3 regions of the Lactobacillus sp. ESL0259 genome follow, and region 1 is predicted to be linked to each of the others. Evidence: riboswitches for the same ligand, from Rfam matches in the RefSeq annotation. Region 1 holds a riboswitch; each other region holds the start of a gene.
The links. Region 1 has a riboswitch for thiamine pyrophosphate ahead of F5ESL0259_RS00705 (ATP-binding cassette domain-containing protein). Riboswitches for the same ligand answer to the same signal wherever they lie in the genome.

Region 1 (5,313 bases):
CCGCTATAACCAACACGGGTAATTATCTCTTTGACGGAAATATCTGGACGAGCAAGTAAACTTCGCGCTTCCAGCATGCGCCTTTCATCGACATGTTCCACAAAACTTTTACCAGTTTTTTGTTTGACCAAACTTGAAAAATAATTAGGATTAAAGCCAAAATGCTTGGCTGCATCATTAAGCGTAATGTTAGTAAAATGGGCATCAATATATTTTTCCAGATCCGTCTGTGCAAATTGATGACTTGTTGCTGGAGTGGAAGTTAAATTTTGATTTCTGACAGCAGAAACGAAAAGCAAAGTAAGTTCTGCCATGATAGCGTTACGGGTAAACAAGTCATAATTAAGATATTCATTAATTATCTTTTTAAGTAGATGGGCAGACTCTGACATTAAGGTTCCGTTTAGCCCTAATAATCTTTTTTGCTCAAAAGTGGTATTGATTTTTTTAAGCAATTTTTTCTCATAATTGTTCATTACGGTTAGGTTGTCAAAAAAGTTCCGGACATCTATATTAGGATCAAATTCAAGCTTAACTAAAATATCTTTACTACCAGGTTTTAATATTTCATAATTGCTCTTTTTCTGTAAAAAGATGATATTACCATCATTGAGCATAAAATCCTGACTATTGATTCTCACTTTAGTTGAACCTTTTGCCTCATACAGAATAGTCAGACCTGTTGTTTGGTAGCGATGAATTCCCGTATTACGATTTTCTAAAAAGGCTATAAACAAATCAAAGTTGCTGTTACCTGGTTTTATTTTCACTTCATTAGTATCAGACCTAGCCGCATCTATGATACTGGCTAAATATTGTTCCAATTTAACTGCTGCCATTTCTTTCACCTCTTATACAATTTTGGGGTTATATAGTTTTATTATATAGCAAATTTTCATCTTACTAATATAATTTTGTTATTTTACCTTTATCATTGCTACATGGGTAACGGAAAGTCCTTGTGCATCTAGACAACTAATTTTCTTTTCTGTATAATAAAATTTAACATTGGGGTGCCTGTAAAGGCTGAGATTAAACCCGCAGAACCTGCTATGGATAATGCCAGCGAAGGGAAAACGAAAGATTTTACATCGTCAGGCTATTATCCTGACGATTTTTTTGGTAACTAAATTGATTAAATTAAATAACCTAACATTTTCATATGATAAACAAAACCAAATTTTAACAGACATTAACTTAAATATTCCTACAAAGCAGTTTTCATTGTTAGTTGGACCAACTGGCTGTGGTAAATCTACCTTATTGAAAATAATAGCAAAGTTATATCCTGAATTTGCGGGACAACTAAGCGGCACTGTTACTCTGGGCGGGTTAAAGGCTGCTATGATGTTTCAAAATGCCAGTGAGCAATTTACTATGGCAACTCCTCGAGAAGAAATTATTTTTGCACTGGAAAACCTCTGCCTTAATAAGGCCCAGTATCTAAAACAGTTAAATGAAGCCGTTCAGTTTACCCAAATTGATTATTTACTTGATCAAAAAATTAACACATTATCTGGTGGTGAACAACAAAGAGTGGCATTAGCTGTCCTCATTGCAATGAATGTTGACCTGTTTTTACTTGATGAGCCTTTCGCCAGCTGTGATCCCGCTGCCCGCAAGTTCTTAATCGCTAAACTAGCACATCTGCGCGATCAAGGAAAAACAATCATCTTAAGTGACCATGTGCTAGCTGGTTATGAAGGAATCTGCGACAATCTTTTTCAATTTCAGGGTAAACGCCTGGTGCAGCTTTCTCAAGCAGAACAGGAAAAATTATTGCGAAAAAGTACGGATTCTAATTCCTATAATTTTTCCTTACCAAAGCAAAATGAGAAGTCATGCTTTACCCTGCAAGACGTTCAGATTAGGCAAAATCGTTTACTCTTAAAGCAGCAACAGTTAAAGATTGTCTCTGGTAAAACCACTCTGATTACAGGAGCTAACGGTGTGGGCAAAACTTCGCTTTTTAATGCTCTGACTAAAATGATCCCTTATTCAGGCAGCATCACCTACCACAACCGTGAAATTAATAAATTATCTACTCGTAAGTATTTGCTTCATGTAGGCCAAATATTTCAAACTGCGAGTGACCAGTTTATCAATGTCTCTGTTGCAGATGAAATTAACCTCAGCAAAAAAAAGCGGACTAATTCTTATTTTACTGATGATAAAATAGCTGCTGCGTTATCCTCTCTTGAACTTGATTCACTGCTTGATCATGTCGTATATTCATTATCCGGTGGGCAACAAAAGAAACTGCAAATCTTGTTAATGTTGATTTCAGATCAGGATGTATTGTTAATTGACGAACCACTTAGCGGCCTGGATGCAGACTCTGCCGTCAAAGTGATGTCTTTATTAAGAGAAAGTCAGAAAGCACGGAAGCAAACGCTTTTAATTATCAGCCATGAGTTAAGGAATTTAGCTGATTGGTGTGACTATCACCTCATTTTTAAAAACCAGCATCTAGCTTACACGAACAAGTGAGGTACTATCATGAATCCTAGTTTTAAATTTATCTTGGCTCTGATTATTTCTGTAGAAATATCACTGAAATCAAGTTTACTAACAAACCTCTTAATCATATTCTTGGCATTGGTCTATTTAATTTGCAAACACATTAAATTAAGCAATTTGCTTTTAACTCTATTTATGCCTTTAATTGCTGCTTTTACAGTTTTTGCGACCTTATACTGGTTCTCGCCACAGCCCAGCTTACAGAACGCACTAAGCTTATCTAGTCGAATTTATGTTTATACTTTGACTATCTACTGCGTTTCAATAGACACTACTGCTACAGAATTTGCCCGCTCTTTTGAACAAAATTTTCATTTGCCCAGCAAGTTTGCTTATGGAGTTTTAGCTGCTCTTAATATCGTTCCCCGAATGAAAGAGGCTGTTAAGCAAATTCGCACTGCTGGCATGATGCGGGGAGTATATTTGAGCTTTTGGTCACCGGTTCTTTATTTTAAAGCTATCTTAGTTGCCTTGAATTCTGCAGAAAATTTAGCCCAGGGTATGGCATCCCATGGTTACCGCGAAAATGCCAAACGTTCTGTCATTGCAGCTGTTCCTGTTAAAAAAAGTGACTGGCTACAGTCAATTGCAATTTTGGTTTTAGTAAATCTAGCATTATTGACGTTAAAATAAAAAAGTGGACGTGCATAGTCCACTTTTTTTCTATCCCTTAATTTATTCAGCTAAAGAATAACCTGCAACACTAATATTAACCGGCTCGTCTGCAGTGATAAAAATTGCCGGCTTTTTGGTTGTGTAATAGCGTTCTGAAAATACCAGCTCTCCGTCATTTAAGAAAATTTCAATTGAACTTGTATCAATAAAAACTTGAATTTTTAGTTTGAAGTTTGGTCTTAGTTTGCCATAACGTTGCGCGTCAGATGGCGCTTTATCCGCTCTGGTCAAAATTACTTCGCTATTTTCCTTATTCCAAGATAGTGTAACCAGATTTTCCTGTTCATTTTTAAAAATGAAGCTAATCTCATTACCTGACCAATTTTCAGTTTTAGCAGTTAAAAGCAACTCCAAGTGCTGTGGATCAGAAACATTAACTTGCATTGAAGAACTCGTTTGTTTTTCGTCAACTACTTTTTCTTGCCGCAATTCTTTCAATTCATTGACTGGCGTCATATACAGCTGATTATTTTTCAAAGTTAATTCTCGCGGCAAAGTTAATGCCCCACACCAGCCGTCAGCCTGCTCGGGAAAGTCTGCGTGCCACATATCGAGCCAGCCAAAAACAATGCGCCTATCATCAGGAGTTAACATGGTTTGGGCAGCGTAAAAGTCGTGTCCGTGATCAAGTTCTTGAAATGCACCATGTTTAAATTGATTGTTGCAATAATCCATTTTACCGATAAAATATCCCGCTTGATAGCAGTTAAGATATTCTTTACCCTTTGCCACGATTCCTTGAGGTGAACATAACAAAACGTCCTCTCTGCCCAATGAAAAAAGATCAGGGCATTCCCAGGTGTAGCCTTCAATATCGGCTCCTTGAGAAACGGCTATCGGGCCTAAATAATCCCAATGCAATAAATCAGTCGACTTATAAGTAATTGCACGGCCTAATCCTTTCTTATCCTGACCACCCACAACAATATAATATTCATTTCCATCTTGCCATACTTTAGGGTCACGAAAGTGCTGTGAGTTATCCGTCGGTGGCAATGCAATCACAGGATTTTTGCTATACTTTTTAAAATGAATGCCATCATCACTATAGGCAACATTTTGTGTTTGATAAAAGCGACTATGATCATTGACATCGTAGTAATGATTACCTGTATAAATCAGATACAAGCGACCATCCTTTTCAATTGCGCTACCAGAATAACAGCCATCTTTATCCTCAGGACTATCCGGGGTCAGTGCAATTGGCAATTCTTCCCAGTGAACTAAATCTTGACTACGATAATGGCCCCAGTGCATAGGGCCCCTTTTAGATGAATAAGGATAGTATTGGTAAAAAATATGATAATACCCTTGGTAATATGAAAAGCCGTTGGGATCATTCATCCATCCAGAAGGTGTTGTTATGTGATAATTTAGCCGATACCGCTTGTTAGTAATTTTAGCCGGAGTTTGCATTTTTATTTTTTATTGCCTTTCGCATAATTAAATCTACTTATGATAAGGACTGCCGCTATTAATCATAAAGCCGCGATAAATTTGTTCAATCAAAACGACCCGCATTAACTGGTGGGGCAAAGTCATTTCACCAAAGCTCATTAAATCGTCCGCTCTTTTATCCACTTCTGAACTAGTACCTAAACTGCCACCGATAACAAAAGTAAGATCAGAATGTCCATAGGTTGCAAGATCCTTTATCTCGTGCGCAAATTCTTCACTAGTTCGCTGCTTGCCATTAATTGCGGTCACAAAAACGTATTCTTTATCTTTTATTTTGCTCAAGATCCTTTGTCCTTCTATTTTTTTAACATTTTCCTGTTCTGCCGCACTAAATTTTTCAGGAGCTTTTTCATCTGGCACTTCTATTACCTGAACTTTGGCAAACCTACTCAGCCTTTTTTGATATTCAGCAATAGCATCCTTAAAATACTTTTCTTTTAGCTTACCCACACAAACAATTTTAATATTCATAACTGCTATTTTATCCCCCAATTCCCAAAGTTTCCACTTAGCTTTTCCACAACTGTGTAAAGTTAAAAACTACATTTTGTGGTTTTTACCTTTAGTAAGCGAATAAATTGTGTTTTGCTTATTTTTTTAAATTTATCAAATTAAATTTACCCACAGTGAGATTAATTATAGGTGATTTTCACAAACTTT
Region 2 (5,313 bases), on a different contig from region 1:
CACAGTTGTTCTAGGCGTTTGGCCCACATCACAGAACTGCCTTTCAAAAGTGTCTTCAAGATTAACCTCTTTTTGCTTAAAAGTGTCTAAAGTCTTTTGGTCCAGTAAAACGTAATACATACCATTAACGTTATGGGCAGCATTGCCCCACATAGCAAAATCATAAACAACGTCCTCGTTTACAAAACGATTAGCGGTCTGATCCAACCACAGTAGCGGTAAATTGGTTAGAGTTTCAACAGCACTATCTCTTTTCATAGGATTAATACTCATGCTCGGTGCACCGCCATGGGCAAAAAGAACTGGATGGTGACGACAATCTGCTCCTAATTTATGCGTTAATCTAATTCCCGTACCCGTAGATTTGCGCTCTCCCAGGTTCAAAAGTGCTTTAGTATCTGAGAAATTGGCTGTCATCATTTCCTGACTGCCGCAATAGCCGCCATCAGCAAATATTACTTTTTTAGTAGCAATTCTAATCTCTGCACCAGCTTTATTTTTGGCAATAACGGCTTTTAAGCCATTATCATATTCCAGATCGACGGCTGCAGTTTCCAACATTACCTTATTGCCAGCTGCGGTAAATTTATCTGGTAATTTATCCCAGTTAGTCATTTTCTCTTTAAAATTATTAAATTTATGGTAGACCAGTGGATCATTTAAGTGTGCTTTTTGTTCGCTTTGTTCCACAGTTACCGGTAAACCCATTTCTGCTAAACGATCGATATTGGCACCTGACTTTTTTAAAAATCGCGCCAATAATTCACCATTAACAAAGAAGTGGTTGTAATCTGTTAATCCGTTAAAAGCTTCACGATAGCCATAATTTACGTGCCGTTCTTTTTGTTCAGTGGAATTAATAGCAAAAACTCCATGAGCACCAAATTTGCCGGCACCTCCAACTTTGTTACCTTTTTCTAAAAGTACAAATGGCACATGCTTTTGATAAAGTTCAAAACAAGCTGAAATTCCAGCCGATCCTGAGCCAACAACTACGACATCAGTTGAAAAAGAATTCAATGTAACTTCACCCTTTCTGATATTTTGTGATTCTTATTACAATTGAATTCTATGTCAATTTAGATCAAAGCGCTAATACATAAAAGTTATCAGCGATAAGTTAAAGTTGTCACATGCTTAAGCATTTTACCGAATTTAGTTGAAACCATTCGATTCATTGCTATTACCACATTAAAAGTTTTTTGCAATTGAACTGGCGATAAACGCTCAATATTATTGCAGTTTTGCGGTAAATTAAATGATTCCGGTACGATTGTGATACCACCATTGAAGTTTACATTTAAACATCCAGCGGCAAAGCTATTTACCTCTGCCACTTCTTTAAATTTCCAGCCATTTTGACAATAGATTTTAAGCATAGCAAGCTGAATATCAGTAATACCAGTTGACTTCCAGTTTTGCATATAAAGCATACTGTTCTCAGCGAGCTGCTGCTCATTCCCGTGATATTGTCTTAGGTCATCTTTATTTAGCAGTAAGTCAAAACTAGTTTTTCTAAGGGGTAGACAGTCTATTTTATTATTACCGGCAAAGGCTAAGTCAAAGCCAACTAGTATGTCATAATTACCATTAATCAATCTTTTGATGCAAGAATCAAAATTTTCTTCGTCAAAATTGGGCTGACAAATATCTGGTATTTTTGAAGCAAATAATGCAGCGTCATTTTCAAAGCCTTGCAAAAAATGGACACGTAACAGCTTCTCCGGGTTAGGATCCGGGTGGTGCCAAATTTCACTGTACAAATTAATAATTTCTACGCTGCGTTTATAAAAAACTTCTCCTACTGGCGTTAACGAGAATTTACCAGCAGAACGGTTAAGCAATTTTTGACCCAGCTCATCTTCTAATTTCTTAATAGCTGAACTGACAGCTGTTTCTGAAACATAGTTTCTCCTTGCTGCTGAAATAAAGCCATGCGTTTGAACGACATCAACGAAATATTTTACCGGCATTAAGTTATAATTCATTTTGCACCTATGCTGTTTAATACAAATTACTTTTTTCACATTTATCATATAAAAAATAAAGTCAATTTTAAACCGTATTCTATAGAAAAGAAGCATTAATTACCAAATATACCTTAACTGTTGGTAATTATGGCAAAAGTAAAGTAAAATGTTTAAGGATTAAAAAAGGAGTGGCATAATGTCTAGACTTGAAAAGCCTGTAGTGATTGGTATTACCGGTGGTTCAGGCAGCGGGAAAACTACCATTGCGCAAAAAATTGTTGCCCAAATGCAAGAGAATGAACACGTTTTGATTATGACTCAGGATTCATATTACAAAGATAATACCGGGATTCCTATGAGTGAAAGAAAGAACATCAACTATGATCACCCAGATGCTTTTGATGTTCCTTTGCTTAAAAAGCAGTTGCAAGACTTATTAAATTATCGGTCAGTCGAGATGCCGGTTTACGATTTTAAAGAACATACCCGAAGTCAAAAGACCATTCATACTGAGCCTGCCGATATCATTATTCTTGAAGGAATTTTAGTTTTAGCAAACCAAAAAATTCGTGATTTAATGGATATCAAAGTTTACGTTGACACAGATGACGATATTCGTTTTATTAGGCGTTTAGAACGTGATCTAAATGAGAGAGGCCGGTCCATTGACTCCGTAATTGATCAATATTTAAGCACAGTTAAGCCGATGTATCATCAATTTATTGAGCCTACCAAGCGCTATGCAGATATTATTGTTCCAGAAGGCGGTAAAAATGATGTGGCCATTGATATGCTTACAACTAAGGTACACTCAATTTTAAGTAAAAAAGAAAAATAAAAAATATGACCCCCGGAATTAAGACAATTTCGGGGGTCATATCATTACTTCAAGAGCAATACTCCTTTTTAAATATTTAAGCTATTTTTGGCTTTAATGCTTTATCAAATAAATTAGTAATCAACTTAACTAAAACGCCATCAAAAACCAGAGCAGAAATGATATTGGTAATAAGCATTACGACTTGTACTTGCATACTGAATTTGCTCCAGCCATATAAAATATATGAGGGAATAAAACAGCCAAATGAAGCAAAAAACGCACCAGTTAAGACGCTTTTCCAAGTGAAATTTTGATAACGTTCTTTTTTAGGGAAAAAGCCGATTTCATTAGTAGCGCCTTGAATAATTCCGGAAAGAATCGTAGTAGCACCCCACTGACCACCTATGGCCATTTCAACCACAGAAGCTAATAATTCACCAATCGTACCGGATCCTGCAGTAGGAACAAAATACATCGCTAAAGGTCCAGCCATAAGCCATAAACCTGTAAAAACAGTATCAGTCACCGGTGCAAAACCTGTCGGCACCAGCAGCATTTTGATTAAATTAAAAGCCCAGTTAAAGCCATATGTATAAATGACTCCCATAATAATTCCAATTAATGCAATTAAAATAATCGACTTTACATTCCATTTTGAAGTTCTAGTAAACATAAAAAATACTCCTAACTTTACATGTCAGTAGGAGTATCATTATTACCTAATTTTACACTTCCCTAACGCAGGTATTGTCCCGATCAGGTTCAGAGGGTATTTCTCAGCTTTTTGGCACCCCTAGTGACTGCTATTCAATTTTTACTATTATAGCATACTTTAATTAAATTTGTTGCCTATTTTTGACGATTACTGTAGTTAATGCCATTAAAATTGACTAAAACTTGCCAACTTTTCTTTAGTTAAATCACGAATAATAGCAAGCGTCAAAGCAACAGAGGCTTTAAAATCTGAATAAGCACTAAAACAATAAGGAGAGTGTTCATAACGAACTGGAATACCAATCACAATGGTTGGTGCGCCATTTTCATAATAAATTGCTGCTCCATCTTGGCCACCGCCAGTGCGAACAGAACGAGTATACGGAATGTTATTCTTATCAGCTAAATCGCAGGCATACTGTTGAAATTTAGGATTAGGCAAAAACGAAGTATCCATGTCACGCAACATCGGTCCCCTTTTCAGTCCGGTTTGCGACAACCATTCTGGAGTAAAAGTATCATCTGCTGGACAAGACTCAAGCACGATTGCTACATCAGGCTTTACGGCTCTTGCTGTAACATACGCTCCGCGCAGACCGACTTCTTCCTGGCTGGAAAGTGCTGCAACAACGTTAAATGCAGTTTGTTCATCTTTTAAATTGTCTAAAACGTCAGCCATGGCAGCAGCGCCAAAGCGGTCATCAAAATCTTTGCCGAAAAACAAACCAGATTTTTCATTGTATTCACATTTAACATCCACAAAAATAGGACAACCCGTATCGATTTGATAATCATTAATTGTTTCGGCACGTGAACTGGAACCAACATCAATTGACATATCGGCTACGTCCGGTACATTATTTTTTTCGGCTGCAGTCATAAAATGAGGTGGTTTAGTAGCCACAACACCGGGAACATATTCACCTGCACGATTTTTAATTTTTACGCGCAGAGCAGGAATATTATATTTAACCCACCCGCCAAGAGGCACGAATTTAATCATGCCATTAGGACGGACAGCTTGGGTAATAAAGCCAACAGCATCTGAATGTGCATCCAGTTGAATCACTGGCCGACCTGGTTGGTTATCTTTTTTGCTGGCATACACATTGAGCATACCATCAACCTTTACGTCAGCAAAATCTTGAACAGTATCGGTAAATAGTTTAACAAATTCTCCTTCAAAGCCAGAAGTAGAATTGGCATCAGAAAATGCCTTGAGCATTTTAATTTCTTGTTGTTTTTGCATTTTTTTACCTTTCACTAAAAATACTTATGCATTAATTTTACCAAAAACTGAGGTTACACGTTAAAAATTTAAGCAAATCGAGAATTATCTTACTGCTTTTAGCAATATAGCTACTTTTTGTACGTAATTGACTGCTAAAAAAGTTAAAATAGTTGAAAATGGTCTGTTTTTTTAGCAAAAAAATGATATAATCGAAATATTAGGAATTTAAATTGTTTTACAATGAAGGGTAGATAAATGCCAAAAAACGACAATATTAATAGTATTATTGATCATAAATTGTTTAGTGAAGAGGACATTCACCAAATGTGTGTTAAGTTAGGAAAGCAGCTTACCAATGATTATGCTGGTAAAAAGCCATTAATTGTGGGTGCTCTTAAGGGTGCTGTTTTCTTTTTAACTGATTTGGTTAGAGAAATGGACGTCAAAGCTGAAATTGATTTTCTCGATGTCTCAAGCTACGGTAATGAAATGGAGTCTTCCGGGAAAGTTAAGCTAGTTTCTGATTTAGCATCTGATGTGAAAGATCGTGATGTTTTAATAGTGGAAGATATTGTTGA
Region 3 (5,313 bases), on a different contig from region 1:
ATTTGCATAAATATGACATGGGTAAAATTGTGCTTGATCCGGTCATCATGACTAAGCATGGTGATACCCTACTTGATGATGATGCTTACCAAGCGTTTCTTGAGCAATTAATGCCACTGGCTGACATTATTACACCTAATTTTTATGAACAGAAAAAGTTAACAGGCTTAAGTTTAGATACTAAAGAAGAAATTCGCCAAGGTGCTAAAAAGCTGCAGGAAATGGGCGCTAAAAATGTTTTAATGAAGGGGCGCCATGATAACTCCCAGCAGTCCCAAGTGACTGACATCTTGTTAACTACAGATGGCGAATTCCACGAATTTACCAAGCCTTTCATTAATACAGATAGAATTAATGGTACAGGCGACACTCTATCTGCTGTAATTGCTGCCGAATTAGCCAAAGGCCAATCGATTATCGCTAGCGTTCAAACAGCCAAGGACTTTACTTATGAAGCTATTGCCCATCCAATTGCAGTTGGCTCCAAATACGGCCCAATTAACCACTTTGCAGCGCAGCAAAATCTTAAATAACTATTCTTTGCCCACTTCTAACTATTAAGATATACTTTAAACAAGAAAATAGGGGTTGGTAAATAATGGCTAACAAAACAATCAAGATTGCATATTTATACGAAGACCTGATGAATACTTACGGTGATTCTGGCGACGTTAAAATTATCAGGTTTTTGCTAAAAAAACAGGGCTATGATACACAAGTTGATAATATTTCTCTTGGTGATCAATTCAACGCTTTTGATTATGACTTTGTCTTTTTTGGTGGTGGACAGGATTTTGAGCAAACCGTTGTTGCTAAAGATTTACCGCGTCATAAAGAAACTTTGACAAAGTATATTAACGCGGGCAAGCCTATGGTAGGTGTCTGCGGTGGCTACCAGCTAGTGGGCACATATTATAAAACTAATGCCGGAGTGACAATCAAAGGGCTAGATATTCTACCTTTCCACACCGTTTTTAAGGCAGATAAGCGCATGATTGGCGACACCCGCTACATGAGCGAATGGGGCGAAGTCAAAGCCTTTGAAAACCATTCGGGTCAAACCTATTTTGACGATCAGGATAAGTTGCATCCCTTAGGAGAAATGATTGAAGGTTATGGCAACAATCCCCAAGATCACGTCGAAGGCTTGCGCTATCGCAATTTTATCGGTACGTATTCCCACGGTCCCATATTAAAAAACTTGAATGTCGCTAACGCCATAGTCAAGATGATTTTAGAATGGCATGATGAGCGTATCAAATCATAGACTATCGGAATAATTTTAATAACAAAAAAGCTACTAGGCGTAGTAATGATATGACCCCCAAATTTAGGACAAATTTGGGGGTCATTTTTATGTCTAAATTATCTAAGCAAGACAAAATTGAAATTTTTAATCTTTGGCAGAACTATCAGGTTGGAGCAGTTCACTTGTTACCATCGTAGAACATTTGCTGGCGCATATTGTGATACATCAGGGTCAGTGCCTTATCGGTGGCAGTACGATCACTGATTAACAGCTGCTTTAAATATTCCTGTTCCTGGCCCTCTTCAATCATAGGTGGTTCAAACTCGCCTCGGTAAGTTGCTACACTGCCTGAACCATTACGCAAATATCCTGGAAAGGCCGCCGTATCGCGGGCAACAATCGCATTAAGCCTCTTTTCGAAGTTTAAGTCCAGGGGCTTTTTTTCATTGATAGCAAACTGCCAGCCTCGCTTCAATTGAACAATAATATTAATATCATCGATTGGAACGCCGTCAACACCCAGGCCATCAATGATTGTCTGGGTCTGCGGCATGGTGGTAGTCAGGCCTTCAAAGCGTGAGTTAGTGAAGACTAATTTGGTTAGATTGGTTTTGGCAAAGCGTCTATTTTTTTCAGGCGTTAGCCTGAATTTGTCTTCATACTTCAATTGATTTATCCTGCTTTCTACTCTAATTCAAGGCCTTCATCTTGATCAAACTCCTGCTGCTCTTTGTTCTGTTGTTCAGCGTATTTTTGGGCAAGTTCAGCTTGGCTAAGTGTCTTTCCAGCACTTTGCTGCGAGGCTAGTACTTGGAACGCCCGATTGCTGCTGGGGGTGTTCTCAACTTTAATCAGTTTAGCAATTTTGTCAATGTTAGCTTCATTTTGCGCTTCAATCATCTCTTTGTTTCTTCGCGGATAGTCAATTACTTGGCCATGATTAGCCGCGTATGCAGAAAGAAAAACTTTGCAGCTACGGCCGTTGCCCTCTCTAAACGGGTGCATGAAATTAATTGCGTCTAGCAGCTCAGCATAGTCTTTGTTAGCCAAAGGCTTGCCCGCGGGGTGCTTGTGCAGCATGTTATTAATATCTTTTTCGGCAAAATCGAATCTGGTATGATCAAAAAATTCATACCCGTTTTTATTGAAATTGCCGGGGCGATATTTACCGGCCCAATCGTATAGTTCACCAAATAAGAATTGATGTACCTTCTTAAGGTCTCCGATATCGTTTATTTGGGGCTTTTTTTGCAACAAGAACAAAGCATTCCGAGCGGATAGCTCATATTCCTTTTTCTCTAACTCCTTTGAGTCATGGATATGGAGCTTATTTTTTAGGACGCCATTTGAATACAAGGTTTCACTAATCCAATCACTCATTATCCTTGCCCCAAATTTCTTCAAAGCGCTCAGCCACTACTGGATCAGGCTGGATAGCTTCATCAAATAATTCCTGGATATCTGATTCTGTGGGATTCCACCCTTCCAGGTGGTTGACTTCCACGACAGTTCTAATTTGTTGGTAAATTTCTTTATTAGCAATGAAAACGCCTTGGATAGTCTGCGTTTCATCGTTTATATCTAAAATATATGGTTGTGTTTCTAGCATATTGAGTAAATCTCCTGGCTTCTCTTTAAGTGCGATTGCAAAGGCATTAAGGACCCTAATTGACCAGGTCTCAATTGGTTTAACAATTGAGTTTCTTAAAGTACTAAGTGGGACGTTGCTGGCCTCAGCGACTTTAGCGACGCTTATATTTTTGCTTTTGAGTAGTTTAACGATTGTTGCACTCATTTTAAAACCTCCAATATCCTTACTTATATTATACCATATTTAATCACTTTTATAGTGATATATGGTAAAAAGCGATATTAGATTTTAAAGTAGTGCTATTCAAGTTCTATACCTGTGGATTGTATTACCTGCTTATTGGAAATCACAACACTATCTGTTTTGTCTTTATTTAATTGTATCTCCGCTTAGTAGAATTTTCTTGTTTTTTAATATTAACTAGCACATCGTTCCAATCTTTACCAATAGTTTTGGCAGGCTGTAAATTGCATTTATCAAATCAAGTAGGGTATTCAACTTAAAATTGCAATTTCCGATTTGCATTATTACAAAATAAAAGTACTTTTTGCAAAAGTTACTTCCAATCTTGTTTTTCATAAGCCATCTGCCAAAACTGCAATTCATAATAGCTGCTGCGTACAAATGCAGTTTGCATTTGCTCAAGTTCTTCATTAGTCGCACTTTCAGCCAAAGAGTTGGTTAAATGCAGCATTTTTGCTACGTTGGCGCCATACCATTCGCCATCATAAGTATCAATCCATTCCTGATAATAAGAAACCGGTGAGCCCTTTTCTGCCATTTTTTGGCCAATTTCCTGATAGAGCCAGTAACATGGTAAAAGTGCTGCAACCGCTGGTTTAACACCAGATCGATTTAATGTCATATGCATATGGTTAACGTAGTTATAAGCTGTTGGCGCCACCGGAGTTTCAGCAATTTCAGACGCAGTTATGTTTAATTCTTCAAAAAAATGGCCTCGCACTGATATTTCGACATCTTTTAAGTCTTGTGCCCCTGCCAGTAAAAATTCCTTTACTTCCTGATTATCCGTTTTTGCCGCAATTAATTCATGCAACTTGCTAAATTCTCTTAAATAATAGCGATCCTGCAACAGATAAAATTTAAAAGTTGCAATTGGGAGTTCGCCACTTTGTAGTTCCTTAATAAAGGGATGCACCATACTTTTATGCCACAATGCCGTCCCTACTTCATGCAGCTCATCCGTGAATTTCATATTTACTTTCCTCCAAATTAAATAACTGTTAATTATTACTAACTACACTTTATTCAAAATTAACTATAATCACTATGCTTTTTTTGCTTTTTAGCACATTTTTAATAATAACTAAAATTCTAGTACTTATGACATAAACAGATAGTATCTTTATTAACCTAGCGTTGTCATAAGCAATAAAATACGCTATAATTGTAAGCGATAACACGAGGGGTGCCTTTTTGGCTGAGATGAAAGTATTTCAGACCCTTTGAACCTGTAAGCTAATACTTGCGTAGGAACGTGTCAAAAACGCTTAAGCTTTGGCATTTCCACGTGCCAGGGCTTTTTTATTAGTAAAAAATTTTAAGGATATTAAATTAGGAGTAATAAAATGCAGTTAGACTTATTAGATAAATTACGAGCGCAAAATCCCGTTATTTTCAACATCGCAAATTTTGTGACAGTTCAAGACGTGGCGAACGCAGTTAATGCTATTGGTGCTTCACCAATTATGAGCAATGAAGTCGCTGAAGCTGAAGAAATAGTACGAATGGCTTCCGCGGTGGCAGTTAATATTGGCTGTTTAACTAAAGAGCAAATCAATCATATTAAAAAGGTAGAAGACCTAGCACGGCAATATAACAAGCCGATAGTATTTGATCCTGTTGCGGTTGGTGCAGTTGAATATCGCTACAAAATCGCAGATAAGCTTTTATGGGATTTTCATACCAGTATTATTCGCGGCAACATTGGTGAGATCGCTGCCTTAGGTGACTTCAACTGGAATTCAAAGGGCATCGATGCAGGTTCCGGCTCTGGTAATATTGATGATATTGCTATGAAAACTGCTCAGAAATATCATTGTACGGTCATTGCCAGCGGTCCTACAGATACAATTAGTGACGGTAAAAGACTGGCTCATGTTCACAACGGCTCACCACTTTTTAAAACTCATGTGGGCTCAGGTGATATGTTGTCCAGTATTGTCACAGCTTTTACCGCAGTCACTGATGATCCGTTTGAAGCGGCTCAGATAGGTGCTTTAGTTTTCAGTTGTGCGGGTCAAATGGTTGTCCAAGATCATCCCGGAGTTGGACCAGGTACTTTTGGTATGTACCTCATGGATTATTTGTACAAAGTAACAGTCCCTGATATTAAGCAAATTGCTGATTTTGATTAAGGAACTTCATGATGACAGAAAAAATTAATTCTTTTCCCCAGGTTTTAACTATTGCTGGGACAGATTCAGGTGGTGGTGCCGGGATCATGGCTGAC

Region 2: linked by a shared signal. The riboswitch ahead of F5ESL0259_RS02330 (ECF transporter S component) and the one ahead of F5ESL0259_RS00705 (ATP-binding cassette domain-containing protein) in region 1 are both predicted to bind thiamine pyrophosphate.
Region 3: linked by a shared signal. The riboswitch ahead of thiM (hydroxyethylthiazole kinase) and the one ahead of F5ESL0259_RS00705 (ATP-binding cassette domain-containing protein) in region 1 are both predicted to bind thiamine pyrophosphate.

The regions. Positions count from the first base shown of each region.
Region 1 covers NZ_REHP01000002.1:36,882-42,194, reverse strand. The annotation lists gene F5ESL0259_RS00710 (helix-turn-helix transcriptional regulator) at 1-839, opposite strand, end outside; TPP riboswitch at 1,000-1,091, shown strand; gene F5ESL0259_RS00705 (ATP-binding cassette domain-containing protein) at 1,132-2,490, shown strand; gene F5ESL0259_RS00700 (energy-coupling factor transporter transmembrane protein EcfT) at 2,500-3,153, shown strand; gene F5ESL0259_RS00695 (sucrose-6-phosphate hydrolase) at 3,196-4,611, opposite strand; gene rlmH (23S rRNA (pseudouridine(1915)-N(3))-methyltransferase RlmH) at 4,645-5,124, opposite strand.
Region 2 covers NZ_REHP01000005.1:14,293-19,605, reverse strand. The annotation lists gene F5ESL0259_RS02345 (FAD-binding protein) at 1-1,020, opposite strand, end outside; gene F5ESL0259_RS02340 (LysR family transcriptional regulator) at 1,110-1,988, opposite strand; gene udk (uridine kinase) at 2,167-2,808, shown strand; gene F5ESL0259_RS02330 (ECF transporter S component) at 2,885-3,463, opposite strand; TPP riboswitch at 3,506-3,595, opposite strand; gene F5ESL0259_RS02325 (M42 family metallopeptidase) at 3,671-4,753, opposite strand; gene hpt (hypoxanthine phosphoribosyltransferase) at 4,991-5,313, shown strand, end outside.
Region 3 covers NZ_REHP01000011.1:65,837-71,149, forward strand. The annotation lists gene thiD (bifunctional hydroxymethylpyrimidine kinase/phosphomethylpyrimidine kinase) at 1-533, shown strand, start outside; gene F5ESL0259_RS08245 (type 1 glutamine amidotransferase) at 599-1,267, shown strand; gene F5ESL0259_RS08250 (filamentation induced by cAMP protein fic) at 1,428-1,916, opposite strand; gene F5ESL0259_RS08255 (Fic family protein) at 1,934-2,629, opposite strand; gene F5ESL0259_RS08260 (helix-turn-helix transcriptional regulator) at 2,622-3,044, opposite strand; gene tenA (thiaminase II) at 3,397-4,056, opposite strand; TPP riboswitch at 4,256-4,354, shown strand; gene thiM (hydroxyethylthiazole kinase) at 4,430-5,218, shown strand; gene thiD (bifunctional hydroxymethylpyrimidine kinase/phosphomethylpyrimidine kinase) at 5,230-5,313, shown strand, end outside.